Regions from separate parts of the Streptomyces purpurogeneiscleroticus genome, predicted to be linked through region 1. Evidence: riboswitches for the same ligand, from Rfam matches in the RefSeq annotation. Region 1 holds a riboswitch; the other holds the start of a gene.
What was found. Region 1 has a riboswitch for S-adenosylmethionine ahead of CCS38_RS14655 (aminotransferase class V-fold PLP-dependent enzyme). Riboswitches for the same ligand answer to the same signal wherever they lie in the genome.
Positions count from the first base shown of each region.

Region 2: another riboswitch for S-adenosylmethionine. It lies ahead of thrC (threonine synthase); the one in region 1 lies ahead of CCS38_RS14655 (aminotransferase class V-fold PLP-dependent enzyme).

Region 1 covers NZ_NHSG01000226.1:2,964-10,050, reverse strand. The annotation lists gene CCS38_RS14675 (NYN domain-containing protein) at 1-1,104, opposite strand, end outside; gene CCS38_RS14670 (hypothetical protein) at 1,123-1,362, opposite strand; gene CCS38_RS14665 (rhomboid family intramembrane serine protease) at 1,554-2,303, shown strand; gene CCS38_RS14660 (Lrp/AsnC family transcriptional regulator) at 2,300-2,581, shown strand; gene CCS38_RS14655 (aminotransferase class V-fold PLP-dependent enzyme) at 2,685-4,094, opposite strand; SAM riboswitch class IV at 4,290-4,406, opposite strand; gene trpD (anthranilate phosphoribosyltransferase) at 4,483-5,547, opposite strand; gene qcrB (cytochrome bc1 complex cytochrome b subunit) at 5,706-7,087, opposite strand, start outside.
Region 2 covers NZ_NHSG01000174.1:12,144-19,230, forward strand. The annotation lists gene CCS38_RS10630 (trehalose-phosphatase) at 1-511, shown strand, start outside; gene CCS38_RS10635 (alpha,alpha-trehalose-phosphate synthase (UDP-forming)) at 624-2,105, opposite strand; gene CCS38_RS10640 (glucosyl-3-phosphoglycerate synthase) at 2,158-3,123, opposite strand; SAM riboswitch class I at 3,274-3,432, shown strand; gene thrC (threonine synthase) at 3,450-4,733, shown strand; gene CCS38_RS10650 (MoaD/ThiS family protein) at 4,840-5,118, shown strand; gene CCS38_RS10655 (cold-shock protein) at 5,582-5,785, shown strand; gene groL (chaperonin GroEL) at 6,154-7,087, shown strand, end outside.

The sequences.
Region 1 (7,087 bases):
CGCGGCCAGTACGGCCAGCCCGCCCAGCAGCCGCAGCCGCTGCTTGTCCAACGGCATCGTCGGATAGCCGGTCTTGGTGACGTTGTAACCGTCCACCACGAGGTGTGCCTGCGGCAGCGCCAGGAGCTGGTCCAGCAGCGCCGGGTCCGTTTCGGACAGGGCGCGCGCCGCGACGTCCTTCGGGGTCATCCGGCCCGGCTCGACCGCGTCGACCGTGTCGGCGGGGTGGACATTGGCGGGCGGCAGCGCCAGTTCGCGACGGAGCCCCTGGGCCGCGTCCAGGACGGTGTCCAGAAGCAGTCGCAGGCGCATGTCCTCGACACTGCGCCCCTCCCGTGCGGCGCGGCGCCCCGCTTCGAGCGCCGATTCCGCCTCCGCGACCCGGGCTTTGAGCCGGCGCATCTCGCTGTCGGTGGTCGCCTTGTCCGTGGCCGCCGCGGAGCGCAGCGACTCGGTCTCGGTCTCCGCCTTGCGCGCCGCGGCCTGCGCGCGCTTCACGTCGCTGAGCGCGCTGCGCAGCTTGCGCTGCAGCACGTCGTTCTCCTTGCGCGCCGCTTCGAGGTCGCCTCTCGCCCGGTCGGCTTCCGCGCGGGACGCCGCCCGCGCCTCGGCCAGCTCCTCCCGCAGCCGGGCGAGCTCCCGCTCGGCCTCCTCGCCGGCCCGCTGCTCGTCCGCGCGCCGGACCTCCTCGCCCGCGGCGGCGACCAGCTTCGCCCAGCCCGGCGGACGCAGAACGTACGCCGCCGCCGCGACGTCCTGCGGGTCGGCGGCGGCGGGCGGGGTGCCCTGCTGGAGGGCCTCGGCCAGTTCGGCCTGGGTCTCGCGCAGCCGGGCCGCGATCCGCTGCCGGAAGACCGGATCGCTCTCCAGGGCCGCGGCCATCGCGTTGCCCGCGAACTTCACCCGCCGGGATGGCGTAAAACGGGCGTATTGCCGCAGAGGTGGGGGGAGTTCGGCGACCGTCAGGCCGCCGAAGGACTCCGCGGTGAGCGCCACGACACGGCGCCGCACGCCCTCGGGCAGGGGACGGTCGAGCACTTCGTCGGCCGCACCGGCCTCCGGGTCGCGCTCTTCCCCCTCATGCCCTGCTGGACGCTCCACCACTGCTGCACCGCTCCGATCTCAGGCGTCCGCGCCGGGGCGGTCCACCAGCTCGATCTGGTCGACCGCGTTGCACCAGCGGCAGCGGACGGACTCGATGCTCTCACTGAGCACCTCGCGCTCCTCAACCTTGGGCTCACCGGCCAGGTCGAGGTGGACGTACTCCACCACCTTGGACTGGCGGGTCACGTCGAAACGCGTGAGGTTGCCGCACAGAGTGCAGCGCCACCGGGTTTCGGCCGTCGGCAGGGGAACAGCCATTGTGTCGTCCTCTTTCGTCAAGCGTGGTGCGGTTGTGCGGGCTCTCGCGGTGCGCCGTCGAACTGCGGAGGTACGGAAAGTACTGCCCGTAACCCTACGGCCTGGTGGCGACCGGGTGCCGTCCCCGCCCGGGTACCGGAACACGGCGAGGCACTCTGTCCCCTTTGTGGCTATTACGCCATGATCACTTCATGTCGGCCTCGTTTCCGTCCCCGCGGACCGTGTTCTCCCGGATGACCAACATCCTGATCGGCATCTGCTGCGTGGTGTTCGTCATCGGCCCGGCCTCGGGGCTGAACGGGATACACGGCACCGGTGAATCGCTCCTGCAGGCCCAGAGCGCGTACTTCGCCCGTTGGGGCGTCATCCCGCGCGACCTGTGGAGCGGCGACCCGCAGGCCCTGCTCACCCCGCTCACCGCGCTCTTCGTGCACGGCAGCTGGCTGCACCTGCTGGGCAACATGCTCTTCCTCTATGTCTTCGGGGGCATGGCCGAGGCCAGGATGGGCCGGCTGCACTTCGTGGTCTTCTACATCCTGACCGGCTACGTGGCCCTGATGGGATACGCGGCGGCGCACGCCGAGTCGGGCCAGACCCTGGTCGGCGCGTCCGGATCGATCTCCGGCGTGCTCGGCGCCTTCCTGTACCTCTTTCCCCGCGCGCGGGTGACCAGCCTCTTCCCGTTCCTCTTCTTCCTGCCGCTGCGCTTCCCCGCCTGGGCGGTGCTGCTCTTCTGGTTCGTCCTCCAGTGGCTGGCGGCCCAGCGCGCGGTCAACGGCCCCGGCGTCGCCTACCTGGCCCACGTCGTCGGCTTTGTGCTGGGCTTCCTGTACGCCTGGGTCCGCTACCACGTACCGGACGCTCCACCGCAGGCCCCCGCCGGGGCCCCCGGTAGGGTGGAGCCCACAGAACGGCCGACCGAGGGAGAGAGCCAACCGTGATCACTTCGATCGTGCTCATCAAGACCAGCGTGGACCGGATCCCGGAGATCGCGGAGAAGATCGCGACGATCGAGGGCGTCAGCGAGGTCTACTCGGTCACCGGCGCGCACGACCTGATCGCGATGGTCCGGGTCCGCGAACACGACGACCTCGCGGACGTCATCCCCGGCCGCATCAGCAAGGTCCCCGGCGTCGCCTCCACGGAGACGCACATCGCGTTCCGCACGTACTCCCAGCACGACCTGGAGGCGGCGTTCGCGATCGGGCTCGAAAGCTGACCCTCAAGCCCGTCCGGCGTTTGAGGACAATCCTGAACGCCGAACGGCCACCGGCCGGCAGCGGTCCCTCAGCAGGACCACCACCGGCCGGTTCTTCCGCGGCTCAGGCCGCTGCGCCGCGATCCGGCACGCAGCGCCCCTCCTCGGTCCGGTAGGACCACTTCGCACCGTCCCGCACAAGCTCCGTCACGGCGGTGACGAACCGCTCGACGTGCTCATCGGGCGTCCCCGCCCCGAAGCTCACCCGGATGGCGTTCAGCGACCGCTCCCCCGGCCGGGCGTCCGGCGCGCCGCACTCGCCCGGGTCCTGCGGGTCGCTGCCCAGCAGGGTGCGCACCAGCGGGTGGGCGCAGAACAGCCCGTCCCGTACGCCGATGCCGTACTCCGCCGACAGCGCGGCCGCGAAGTGCGAGCTGTTCCAGCCCTCCACGACGAACGACAGCACGCCCACCCGCGGCGCGTCGTCGCCGAAGAGCGACAGCACCTTCACCTCGGGCACCTCGGCGAGCCCCGCCCGCACCTTCGCGATCAGCTCCTGCTCCCGCGCGACCAGGTTGCCGAACCCGGCCTCGGTCAGCGCCTTGCACGCGGAGGCGATCGAGTACACCCCGATCACGTTCGGCGAACCGGCCTCGTGGCGGGCCGCCGTGGTGTGCCACTCCACCTGCACGCCGCCGTCCTCGCGCCGCGCGACCTTGCGGCTCGCGCCGCCGCCGGCCAGGTACGGCTCGGCGTCCTGCAGCCAGTCGGCGCGCCCGGCCAGCACGCCGGACCCGAAGGGCGCGTACAGCTTGTGGCCGGAGAAGGCCACCCAGTCCACGTCCAGCTCGGCGATGTCCACCGGGTGGTGCGGGGCCAGCTGCGCGGCGTCCAGCACGATGCGCGCGCCGTGCGCGTGCGCCGCGGCGGCCAGTTCGCGCACCGGCCACAGCTCACCGGTCACGTTCGACGCGCCGGTCACGCACACCAGCGCCGGGCCGTAGGGCTCCCGCTCGGCGAGCGCCTTCTCCAGCGTGTCGACCGCCTGCTGCGGGGTCCGCGGGGCGTTCAGGTACGTCACCTCGACATCCGCGCGCTGCTCCCAGGGCAGCAGCGACGCGTGGTGCTCGGTCTCGAAGACGAACACCCGGGTGTGCGCGGGGAGCGCGCCGGCCAGCAGGTTGAGCGAGTCGGTCGTGGAACGGGTGAAGACCACCTGGTCCGTCTCGCGGCAGCCGAGGAACTCCGCGACCGTCTGCCGGCTGTTCTCGAAGAGGTCGGTGGACAGCTGGGAGAGGTACCCGGCGCCGCGGTGCACGCTCCCGTAGTACGGCGCGTACGCGGCCACGTCGTCCCACACCCGCTGCAGGGCCGGGGCGCTGGCGGCGTAGTCCAGCGCGGCGTAGCCGACCTCGCCGCCGGTGACGAGCGGGACGCGCACGTCGCGGCCGAGGACGGGGAGCGGCGCGGTGCAGGCGGGGTCGGCGTCGGCGGAGTCGGCGGTGGCGAGGACGGTTTCAGGGCGCACGGACATGGCGGAGTCTCCCGGAGGCGTACGGAGTAGGCGAATGACACGCACGGGGCGTGGAAGGACCCGCGGGCGCACGGACACCTGGTACAGAACAGAGGGGCGCCACAGGCGGGGTGTTCGGAAAAAGGGGCCGACCGGCCCTATCGCATTCGCTGCATCACGGAAGAGCTCCCTCGATAACCAGGATCCCTGGCGAGGGATCCGCGCTTGCCGCAGACCTTGCTGCCTGCGGCCTGGTCATCACCCGGGGCACCCCGCCACGGACGGAGGGTTGCCGGACAGCAAGCCGGGGCCTAATCGCTGTCACTCGTGACCTGGCGAGAATCATGCCACATGATCGGAACGCCGCAAGGGGTGTCCGGGATACGGACACCCCTCGCGTCGTAGGCGGTTACGCGTTCGACGCGGCCACCCACCGGTCCAGTACCCGCTGTGCCGCACCGGAGTCGATCGACTCCGCCGCCCTCGCCATCCCCGCCGCGATCTGCTCGTTCAGCGGGGCGTCCGTCGGGTCCAGGGCCACCAGCGCCGCGGCGGAGTTGAGCAGCACCGCGTCCCGTACCGGACCGGTCTCCCCGGCCAGCAGGCGGCGGGCGACGTCCGCGTTGTACGAGGCGTCCGCGCCGCGCAGCGCCTCCACCGGCACCAGTTCGATGCCGACGTCGCGCGGGTCGAAGGGCACCTCGCGCACGGTGCCGTCCCGGACCACCCACACCGTGGACGTGGCCGTGGTCGTCAGCTCGTCCAGGCCGTCGTCGCCGCGGAAGACCAGCGCGGAGGAGCCGCGCTCGGCGAGAACGCCGGCCAGGATGGGCGCCATCCGGGCGTCCGCGACGCCGGTGGCCTGGGCCGCGACCTTGGCCGGGTTGGTGAGCGGGCCGAGCACGTTGAAGGTGGTACGGATGCCCAGCTGGCTGCGGGCGGGCGCGACGTGCCGCAGCGAGGGATGGAACTTCACCGCGAAGCAGAAGGTGATGCCGGCCTCCTCGGCGACCTCCACCACCCGGCGCGGCGTCAGGTCCAGGTTCACGCCGAGCTTCTCCAGGACGTCGGAGGCGCCGCTGGCGGAGGACGCGGCGCGGTTGCCGTGCTTGACGACCTTCGTGCCCGTGCCGGCCACCACGACCGAGGACATGGTGGAGATGTTCACGGTCTTGGCGCCGTCGCCGCCGGTGCCGACGATGTCCACGCTGCGGCCCGGCACCTCGATGAGGTTGGCGTGCTCGTACATCGCGCGGACCAGCCCGGAGATCTCCGCGACCGTCTCGCCCTTGGCGCGCAGCGCCACCGCGAAGCCGGCGATCTGCGCGTCGCTGGCCTCGCCGCGCATGATCCGGTCCATCGCCCACTCGGTGGAGTCGGCGGAGAGGTCATGGCCTTCGAGGAGGGCGTTCAGCACGCCCGGCCAGGTGCGGGCCGCCACGCTGCCGCCGCCATCCGGGGTCACAACGTTCATGGTCCACGCTCCTGGGTGAGTCAAGAATCTTCACAGCGAGCCTATCGGGCCCGGGGATACGCCGGAGGGCCCCGTCCGGTGCTCGGACAGGGCCCTCTGGGTGGCGTTCTCTGCTACGTGCTCGGGGTCACGGTGTCGGTACCGCTCCCCCGTGGAGATCAGTGGTGGCCGTGGCCGCTGGTGATCTCCTCGTACTCCTCCACCGTCGGCTTCGGAATGACGTTGTCCTCGCCGTAGAAGCCCTTGGAGAGCTTGGCGCGCAGCTTCTGCGAGCGCTTGATCTTGCGCTTGACGCCGTTCTCGTCGACCTCGGGGCCGATCTCCAGCGGCTTCGGCTGCTCGTGCTGGGTGAGCATGTGCATCTGGTCCTGCGTGAGCGGCTCGTGCACCTCGATGAACTCACCGTGCGGCAGCCGCTTGATGATGCCGGACTCGCGTCCGTGCAGCACCTTGTCGCGGTCGCGCCGCTGCAGACCCAGGCAGATCCGCTTGGTGATGATGAAGGAGAGCACCGGGCCCACGAAGAACGCGATCCGGACGAACCAGCTGATCGAGTTGATCGACAGGTGGAAGTGCGTCGCCCACAGGTCGTTACCGCCACCGACGAGCATGACCAGGTAGGCGAAGAGCCAGGCCACACCGAAGGCGGTACGGGTCGGGGCGTTGCGCGGGCGGTCCAGCAGGTGGTGCTCACGCTTGTCGCCGGTGACCCAGGACTCGATGAACGGGTAGACCGCGATGGCCGCCAGGACCAGCGGGAAGATGATGATCGGGATCAGCACACCGAAGTTGATGGTGTAGCCGCCCGGGATCACCCACTCCCAGCCGGGCATGACACGGACCAGACCCTCGGCGAAGCCCATGTACCAGTCGGGCTGGGCGCCGGTGGACACCTGGTCCGGACGGTACGGACCGATGGCCCACACCGGGTTGATGCTCGCGATCGCGGCGATCACCGAGATCACACCGAAGACCAGGAAGAAGAAGCCTCCGGCCTTGGCCATGTAGACCGGCAGCAGCGGCATGCCGACCACGTTCTTCTCGGTCTTGCCGGCACCCGGGAACTGCGTGTGCTTGTGGTAGAAGACCAGGATCAGGTGCGCCACCAGCAGGCCGAGCATGATGCCCGGCAGCAGCAGGACGTGCACCGTGAAGAACCGCGGAATGATGTCGTGGCCGGGGAACTCCCCGCCGAAGATGAACATCTGCAGGTACGAGCCGACCAGCGGCATCGCCAGGATGACACCCTCGATGAAGCGGACACCGGTGCCGGAGAGCAGGTCGTCCGGGAGCGAGTAACCGGTGAAGCCGGTGAACATGCCCAGGACGAACAGCAGGAAGCCGAACAGCCAGTTGACCTCGCGCGGCTTGCGGAAGGCGCCGGTGAAGAACACCCGCATCATGTGGACCATCATGCCGGCGAGGAACACCAGCGCGGCCCAGTGGTGGATCTGCCGGATCAGCAGGCCGCCGCGGACGTCGAAGCTGATGTCCAGCGTCGACTCGAACGCCTGCGTCATCCGGATGCCGTGCATGGGCA
Region 2 (7,087 bases), on a different contig from region 1:
GGGCCTGCTGGCGGACTCAGGCGCCTGGCAGGACGGGCCGGCCGACGCCGAGATCGAGGCCACGATCGAGGCCGCGATCGAGACCAAGGGTGGCCGGGCCGTCGCCGTGCACACCCGCCGCACCGCCGACCCGCAGGGCACCTTCGAGGCGCTGCGCGCGCCGCTGGCCGCGCTCGCCGAGCGGCACGGCCTGATCGTCGAGCCGGGCCGTTTCGTCCTGGAGCTGCGCCCGCCCGGCGTCGACAAGGGCGTCGCGCTCACCTCGTACGTACGCGAGGTGGAGGCCGGTGCGGTTCTCTACGCGGGCGACGACCTCGGGGACCTGGCCGCCTACGCCGCCGTCGACGCGCTCCGCGCCGAGGGCCTGCCCGGAGTACTGGTGTGCAGCTCGGCGACGGCGGGCGAGGGCGCCGAGGAACTGGCGGACCGCGCGGACCTGGTGGTACCGGGCCCACAGGGCGTCGTCGAACTGCTGACGAGGCTGGCAGAAGCGATCGCGACGCACGCCTGAGGGCGCGCCCCGCAGGGGCGCAGCCCCAGGGGCGCGGGGAACTGCGCGACCAGCCACAACGGCGGGACAGCCGGAAAGCCCACCGCCCGGGGCACCCCGGAACCCGGCCGGCTCAGCCCCGCAGCGCCCGAAGCTGCTCCAGGAACCACTGCGCCGGCGGCAGCGCCGTCGCCGCCGCCGCCAACCGCTTGGCGCGCTCGGCCCGCTCATCGAGCGGCATGGTCAGCGCCGCGTGCAGCGCCTCGGCCGTGCCCCCGATGTCGTACGGATTGACCACCAGCGCGTCCTCCGCCAGCTCCGCGCAGGCCCCGGCCTCCCGGGAGAGCACCAGCGCGCAGCCCGCCTCGGACACCACCGGCACCTCCTTCGCGACCAGATTCATGCCGTCGCGGATCGGGTTGACCAGCGCGACGTCGGCGAGCCGGTAGGCGGCCAGGGAGCGCGCGAAGTCGTCCTTGACGTGCAGCACGACCGGCAGCCAGCCGTCCGTGCCGAACTCGTCGTTGATCTCTTCCGCCAGCCGCCCGACCTCCTCGGTGTACTGCCGGTACACCGCCAGGTCCTGCCGCGAGGGGTAGGCGAACGCTATGTGCACCACCCGGCCGCGCCACTCGGGCCGGTCGGTCAGCAGCCGCCGGTACGCCTGGAGGCCGCGCACGATGTTCTTCGACAGCTCCGTACGGTCCACCCGGACGATCGTCTTCCGCGGCGCGCCGTCCTCTCCGGTGCCGATCTGCCCGCGCAGGTCCGCCAGCCGCTCGTCGACGTCCGGCTGCCGGGAGCGCTCGCGCAGGAAGTCCGCGTCGGCGCCCAGGCCGTGCACCCCGAGCCGGGTGGTCCGGCCCTCGTACGTGACGCGCAGCCCCGCGTCCCCGTCTCTGGCGACCTCGGCGCCCAGCACCACGGCGCAGCACTCCGCGAACGCCGCGGCCCAGCGGTGGGTCAGGAATGCTGCCCGGTCGCCGCCCAGGATGCCGCGCAGCACCTCGGCCGCCACGTCGTCCGGCAGCAGCCGGAAGTAGTCCGGCGGCGCCCAGGGGGTGTGCGAGAAGTGGCCGATGCGCAGGTCGGGGCGGCGCTCGCGGAGCAGCCCCGGGACCAGCGTGAGGTGGTAGTCCTGCACGAGGACGGCCGCGCCGGGCGCCGCGGCCTCGGCGAGCGCGTCGGCGAAGGCGGCGTTGTACGCCTCGTACGACGCCCACTGGCTGCGGAAATCCGCGTCGAACGCGGGCTCCAGCGGCGTCTGGTAGAGCAGGTGGTGGACGAACCACAGCACGGAGTTGGCGACGCCGTTGTACGCGTCGGCGAAGACCTCGGGCGCGATGTCCAGCATCCGGACGGACTGTCCGCCGGTGTCGCCGGGGTCCAGCAGCCCGTCGCCGGCGGCGGCCCGCCGGGCCGCCTCGCGGTCGCCGTCGCCGAGCGCGGCGCACACCCACACCGCCCCGGCGTCCGGGCCGATGGCCGACAGGCCGGAGACCAGACCGCCACCGCCGCGCCGGGAGGTCAGCGTGCCGTCCTCGCCCAAGGCGTAGGAGACCGGACCGCGGTTGGACGCGACGAGAACCTGGGCACCTGAGCTGGAGGAGACCATGCCGATGACCTAACCCGCGACAGATCCGCTCAAACGTGCGGCCGCCCCGTCCTCATGCCGCGCGCCGCTCCGCGTACTCCGGTATGCCGCGCATCGGCGGCCGCTCCTCGGTGTCCACGTCGGTCGTCCGCGGGACGAACCCGCCCTCCTCGCCGCGGTCGAACTGGGTGAGCCGGGGCCGTACGAGGTGCCCGCGTGCCAGCCGGAGCTGGGCGGTGCGGTAGATCGCCGCGGCCATCCGGCCGAGCGCCTGCCCGTCCTGGTGCCGGTGCTTGCGCACGCCCACGTCCACCTGCGCCAGCGCGTCCAGGCCGACCGTGTGCAGCGCGTCGACCAGCAGGCCCAGCTCGACGCCGTACCCGACGGGGAAGGGCAGCCGCTCCAGCAGCGACCGGCGGGCCGCGTATTCGCCGCCCAGCGGCTGGACGAAGCCGGCCAGCTGCGGCCAGTGCAGATTGAGCAGCGGGCGGGCCACCAGCTCGGTGACCCGTCCCCCCTGGCCCGCCTTCGGGCCGCCGGCGCCCTCGCCGAGCGGCCGGTCGTACATCGCCTTCACGAACTGCACCTCGGGGTCGGTGAGCAGCGGCCCGACGATCCCGGAGACGAAGGCGGCGGAGAACTCGCGCAGGTCGGCGTCGACGAAGCAGACGATGTCGCCGCCGGTGGCCAGCAGCGAGCGCCACAGCACCTCGCCCTTGCCGGGCACCGTCGCCAGCCGCGGCAGGATCGCGTCGCGGTGCACGACCCGGGCGCCCGCGGCGGCCGCGACCTCGGCGGTGCGGTCGGTGGAGCCGGAGTCCACCACGACCAGCTCGTCGACCAGGGGCGCCGCCGCGGACATCAGATCGCGACGGATGATCTCCACGATCGTGCCGACCGTGGCCTCCTCGTCGAGCGCGGGCAGCACTACGCTGACCGTCTGCCCGGTGCGGCTCTTCGCGGCCAGCAGCTGGTCGAGCGGTCGGTCGGCGGCAGACCAGGAGCGGCCGGCCAGCCAGCGCTCCACCTCTTCCAGCACGTATCCGTCTCCCTAAAGTGATCCATCTCGCGCATCGGACGACTATCTCAACCGTGCACGCCTTCGGTTACAGTCTTGAACAACGCGGATGACCACCGCATGCCGGGGTCACCGCTGAACAAACGCCTGTGTTTCGAACGCAGGCCATACCGCTCATCCAGAGGGGCAGAGGGATACGGCCCGTTGAAGCCCCGGCAACCCTCCAGCCGGTCTTGCCGCCAGGACACTGAAGTCCGCCGCGCGAGGCTCCCGGCTAGGGAAGGTGCCAAATCCGTCTCGCGGCGAGATGCGCCGCGAGGAAGATGAGGAGAAAGGGCCTCGCCTCCATGGCTGTGCAAGCTGCAGAAACCACCTCCACCGTCTCCCTCGGTCCCGCCGCCGCGCTGTCCTGCCGCGAGTGCGGTACGCGCTTCCCGCTCGGCCCGATCTTCGCGTGCCAGGAATGTTTCGGGCCGCTCGAAGTGGCATACGACCTGCCGAGCGGCGACCCCGAGGGCTTGAAGAAGCAGATCGAGGCCGGTCCGAACAACATCTGGCGCTACGCGCCGCTGCTGCCCGTCCCCGCCGACGTGGCCGACAAGCCCAACCTCAACCCGGGCTTCACCAAGCTGGTCCAGGCCGACCGCCTCGCCGCCGAGCTGGGCGTCACCGGCGGCCTGTACGTGAAGGACGACTCCGGCAACCCGACGCACTCCTTCAAGGACCGCGTCGTGGCGATCGCCGTCGAGGCCGCCCGCGCCTTCGGCTTCACCACCCTGTCCTGCTCCTCCACCGGCAACCTGGCCGGTGCGGTCGGCGCCGCGGCGCGCCGGGCGGGCTTCCGCTCCTGCGTGTTCATCCCGCACGACCTGGAGGCCGGCAAGGTCGTCATGGCCGCGGTGTACGGCGGCGACCTGGTCGGCATCGAGGGCAACTACGACGACGTCAACCGCTTCTGCTCCGAGCTCATCGGCGACCCGCTGGGCGAGGGCTGGGGCTTCGTGAACGTCAACCTCCGCCCGTACTACGGCGAGGGCTCCAAGACGCTCGCGTACGAGATCTGTGAGCAGCTCGGCTGGGAGCTCCCGGACCAGCTGGTCATCCCGATCGCCTCGGGCTCGCAGCTCACGAAGATCGACAAGGGGCTCAAGGAGCTCATCGCGCTCGGCCTCGTCGAGGACAAGCCGTACAAGATCTTCGGCGCCCAGGCCGAGGGCTGCTCGCCGGTGTCCACCGCCTTCAAGGCCGGCCACGACGTCGTACGCCCGCAGAAGCCGAACACCATCGCCAAGTCGCTGGCCATCGGCAACCCGGCCGACGGCCCGTACGTGCTGGACATCGCCCGGCGCACCGGCGGCGCGGTCGAGGACGTCAACGACGAGCAGGTCGTGGACGCGATCAAGCTGCTGGCCCGTACGGAGGGCATCTTCGCGGAGACCGCGGGCGGCGTGACCGTCGGCGTCACCAAGAAGCTCATCGAGAACGGGCAGATCGACCCGGCGAAGTCCCTCGTCGTCCTCAACACCGGTGACGGCCTGAAGACGCTGGACGCCGTGGCGCCGACCACCGGCCCGACCGCGACCATCCGCCCGAGCCTGGACGCGTTCCGCGAGGCCGGTCTCGACAAGTAGGGGGTTCCGGCGGGCCCGTTCGGCGGGCCCGCGCCGCCTCCCAGCTCCGCCGCGCCGCGGAGCCCATGTACTCGTTTTCCCGGAACCTGGAAGGTAGAAGAACCCCATGAGCGTCAGCGTCCGCATCCCCACCATCCTCCGCACCTACACCGGCGGCCAGGCCGAGGTCGCCGCCGAGGGCGCGACCCTCTCCGAGGTCATCGCGGACCTGGAGAAGAACCACAACGGCATCTCGGCCCGCGTCCTGGACGACCAGGGCAAGCTGCGCCGCTTCGTGAACGTCTACGTCAACGACGACGACGTGCGCTTCGAGCAGGGCCTGGAGACCCCGACGCCGGACGGCGCGGGCGTCTCGATCATCCCCGCGGTGGCCGGCGGCTGCTGAAGTCCGTCGCCGCCTGCGCACGCCTTTAGTGCGCCCTGTGTGCGCCCCCTGTGCATCGTCTCGTGGGTGCCCGCATATGCCTCCCGGAATCGCCCCGTCCGCAGCAAAAGCGGACGGGGCGATTCCATGTCGTTAAAGGCGATACAGTTGAGGTGAATCCTCTTCGCGCGCGTGCCCCACGCATATGAGAACGCGACAAGATGTGCCCAAAGTGTGTGCGCATTTTGTCGCGTTGATGAGCTATGCCCGGCCCGGCTTGCCCTGAATTATTTAGACTTCGCCGCAAATCGGCGAATGGTCGTGGGCAGAATTCTCGTCCGATTGACCTGTTGCGCTGGGCATTGGTGCAGATACATTCAGCGGCGGTCGACGCGTTCCGGCGCACACCCTCCTTGGGGGTGAGGTCTGACCCGGGTCCGCGGAGTGCGGTCCTGCGCAAGGGCCAGCAATAGGGGAGTTAGGAATGGCTCAGGGCACCGTCAAGTGGTTCAACGCGGAGAAGGGGTACGGCTTCATCGCGGTCGACGGTGGTGCGGATGTTTTCGTCCACTACAGCGCGATCCAGATGGACGGCTACCGCACCCTTGAGGAAGGTCAGCGGGTCGAGTTCGAGATCTCGCAGGGCCAGAAGGGGCCGCAGGCGGACATGGTTCGCGTGGCCGGCTGAGCGCCGACCGACTGCAGCGTACGGAGGCCCGTGCCCCCTTGAGGGGGCGCGGGCCTTCTGTTGTGCACGGGGGCGCGCCGGCTCGTGTGTACGGGTGCGCGCCCGCCCGTGTGCACGGGTGTGCGCTGGCCCGGGCCCTTGCGGTGCTGCCGCACGATCCCGCAGCCTGGGCTGAGGCGCTTGCACTCGAGGGGGTCGAGTGCTAATCATTGCGTTAGCACTCTGAAGGTGAGAGTGACAGAACTTCGGATCGGGCCGGTGAGGCCCGCGGCCCGGTGGGGCAGGGAACCACTGGGCTGCAGGCCGTCCGTCGCGGGCACCAGCGCGGTCCACTGCGTTTCCACCCCTGTCCGGGAGGACCACTTCACATGGCCAAGATCATCGCGTTCGACGAGGAGGCACGGCGCGGTCTCGAGCGCGGGATGAACCAGCTCGCCGACGCCGTCAAGGTCACCCTTGGCCCCAAGGGCCGCAACGTCGTCCTTGAGAAGAAGTGGGGCGCCCCCACGATCACCAACGATGGTGTCTCCATCGCCAAGGAGATCGAGCTCGAGGACCCGTACGAGAAGATCGGCGCCGAGCTGGTCAAGGAGGTCGCGAAGAAGACGGACGACGTCGCCGGTGACGGCACGACGACCGCGACCGTCCTGGCCCAGGCCCTGGTCCGCGAGGGCCTGCGCAACGTCGCGGCCGGCGCCAACCCGATGGCCCTGAAGCGCGGCATCGAGCGCGCCGTCGAGGCCGTCTCCGCCGCCCTGCTGGAGCAGGCGAAGGACGTGGAGACCAAGGAGCAGATCGCCTCCACCGCCTCCATCTCCGCCGCCGACACCCAGATCGGTGAGCTCATCGCCGAGGCCATGGACAAGGTCGGCAAGGAAGGCGTCATCACCGTCGAGGAGTCCCAGACCTTCGGTCTGGAGCTCGAGCTCACCGAGGGTATGCGCTTCGACAAGGGCTACATCTCGGCGTACTTCGCCACCGACATGGAGCGTATGGAGGCGTCGCTCGACGACCCGTACATCCTGATCGTCAACTCCAAGATCTCCAACGTGAAGGACCTCCTTCCGCTGCTGGAGAAGGTCATGCAGTCGGGCAAGCCGCTGCTGATCATCGCGGAGGACGTCGAGGGCGAGGCCCTGTCGACCCTGGTCGTCAACAAGATCCGTGGCACCTTCAAGTCCGTCGCCGTGAAGGCCCCGGGCTTCGGTGACCGCCGCAAGGCCATGCTCGGCGACATCGCCATCCTCACCGGTGGCACCGTCATCTCCGAGGAGGTCGGCCTCAAGCTCGAGAACGCCGGTC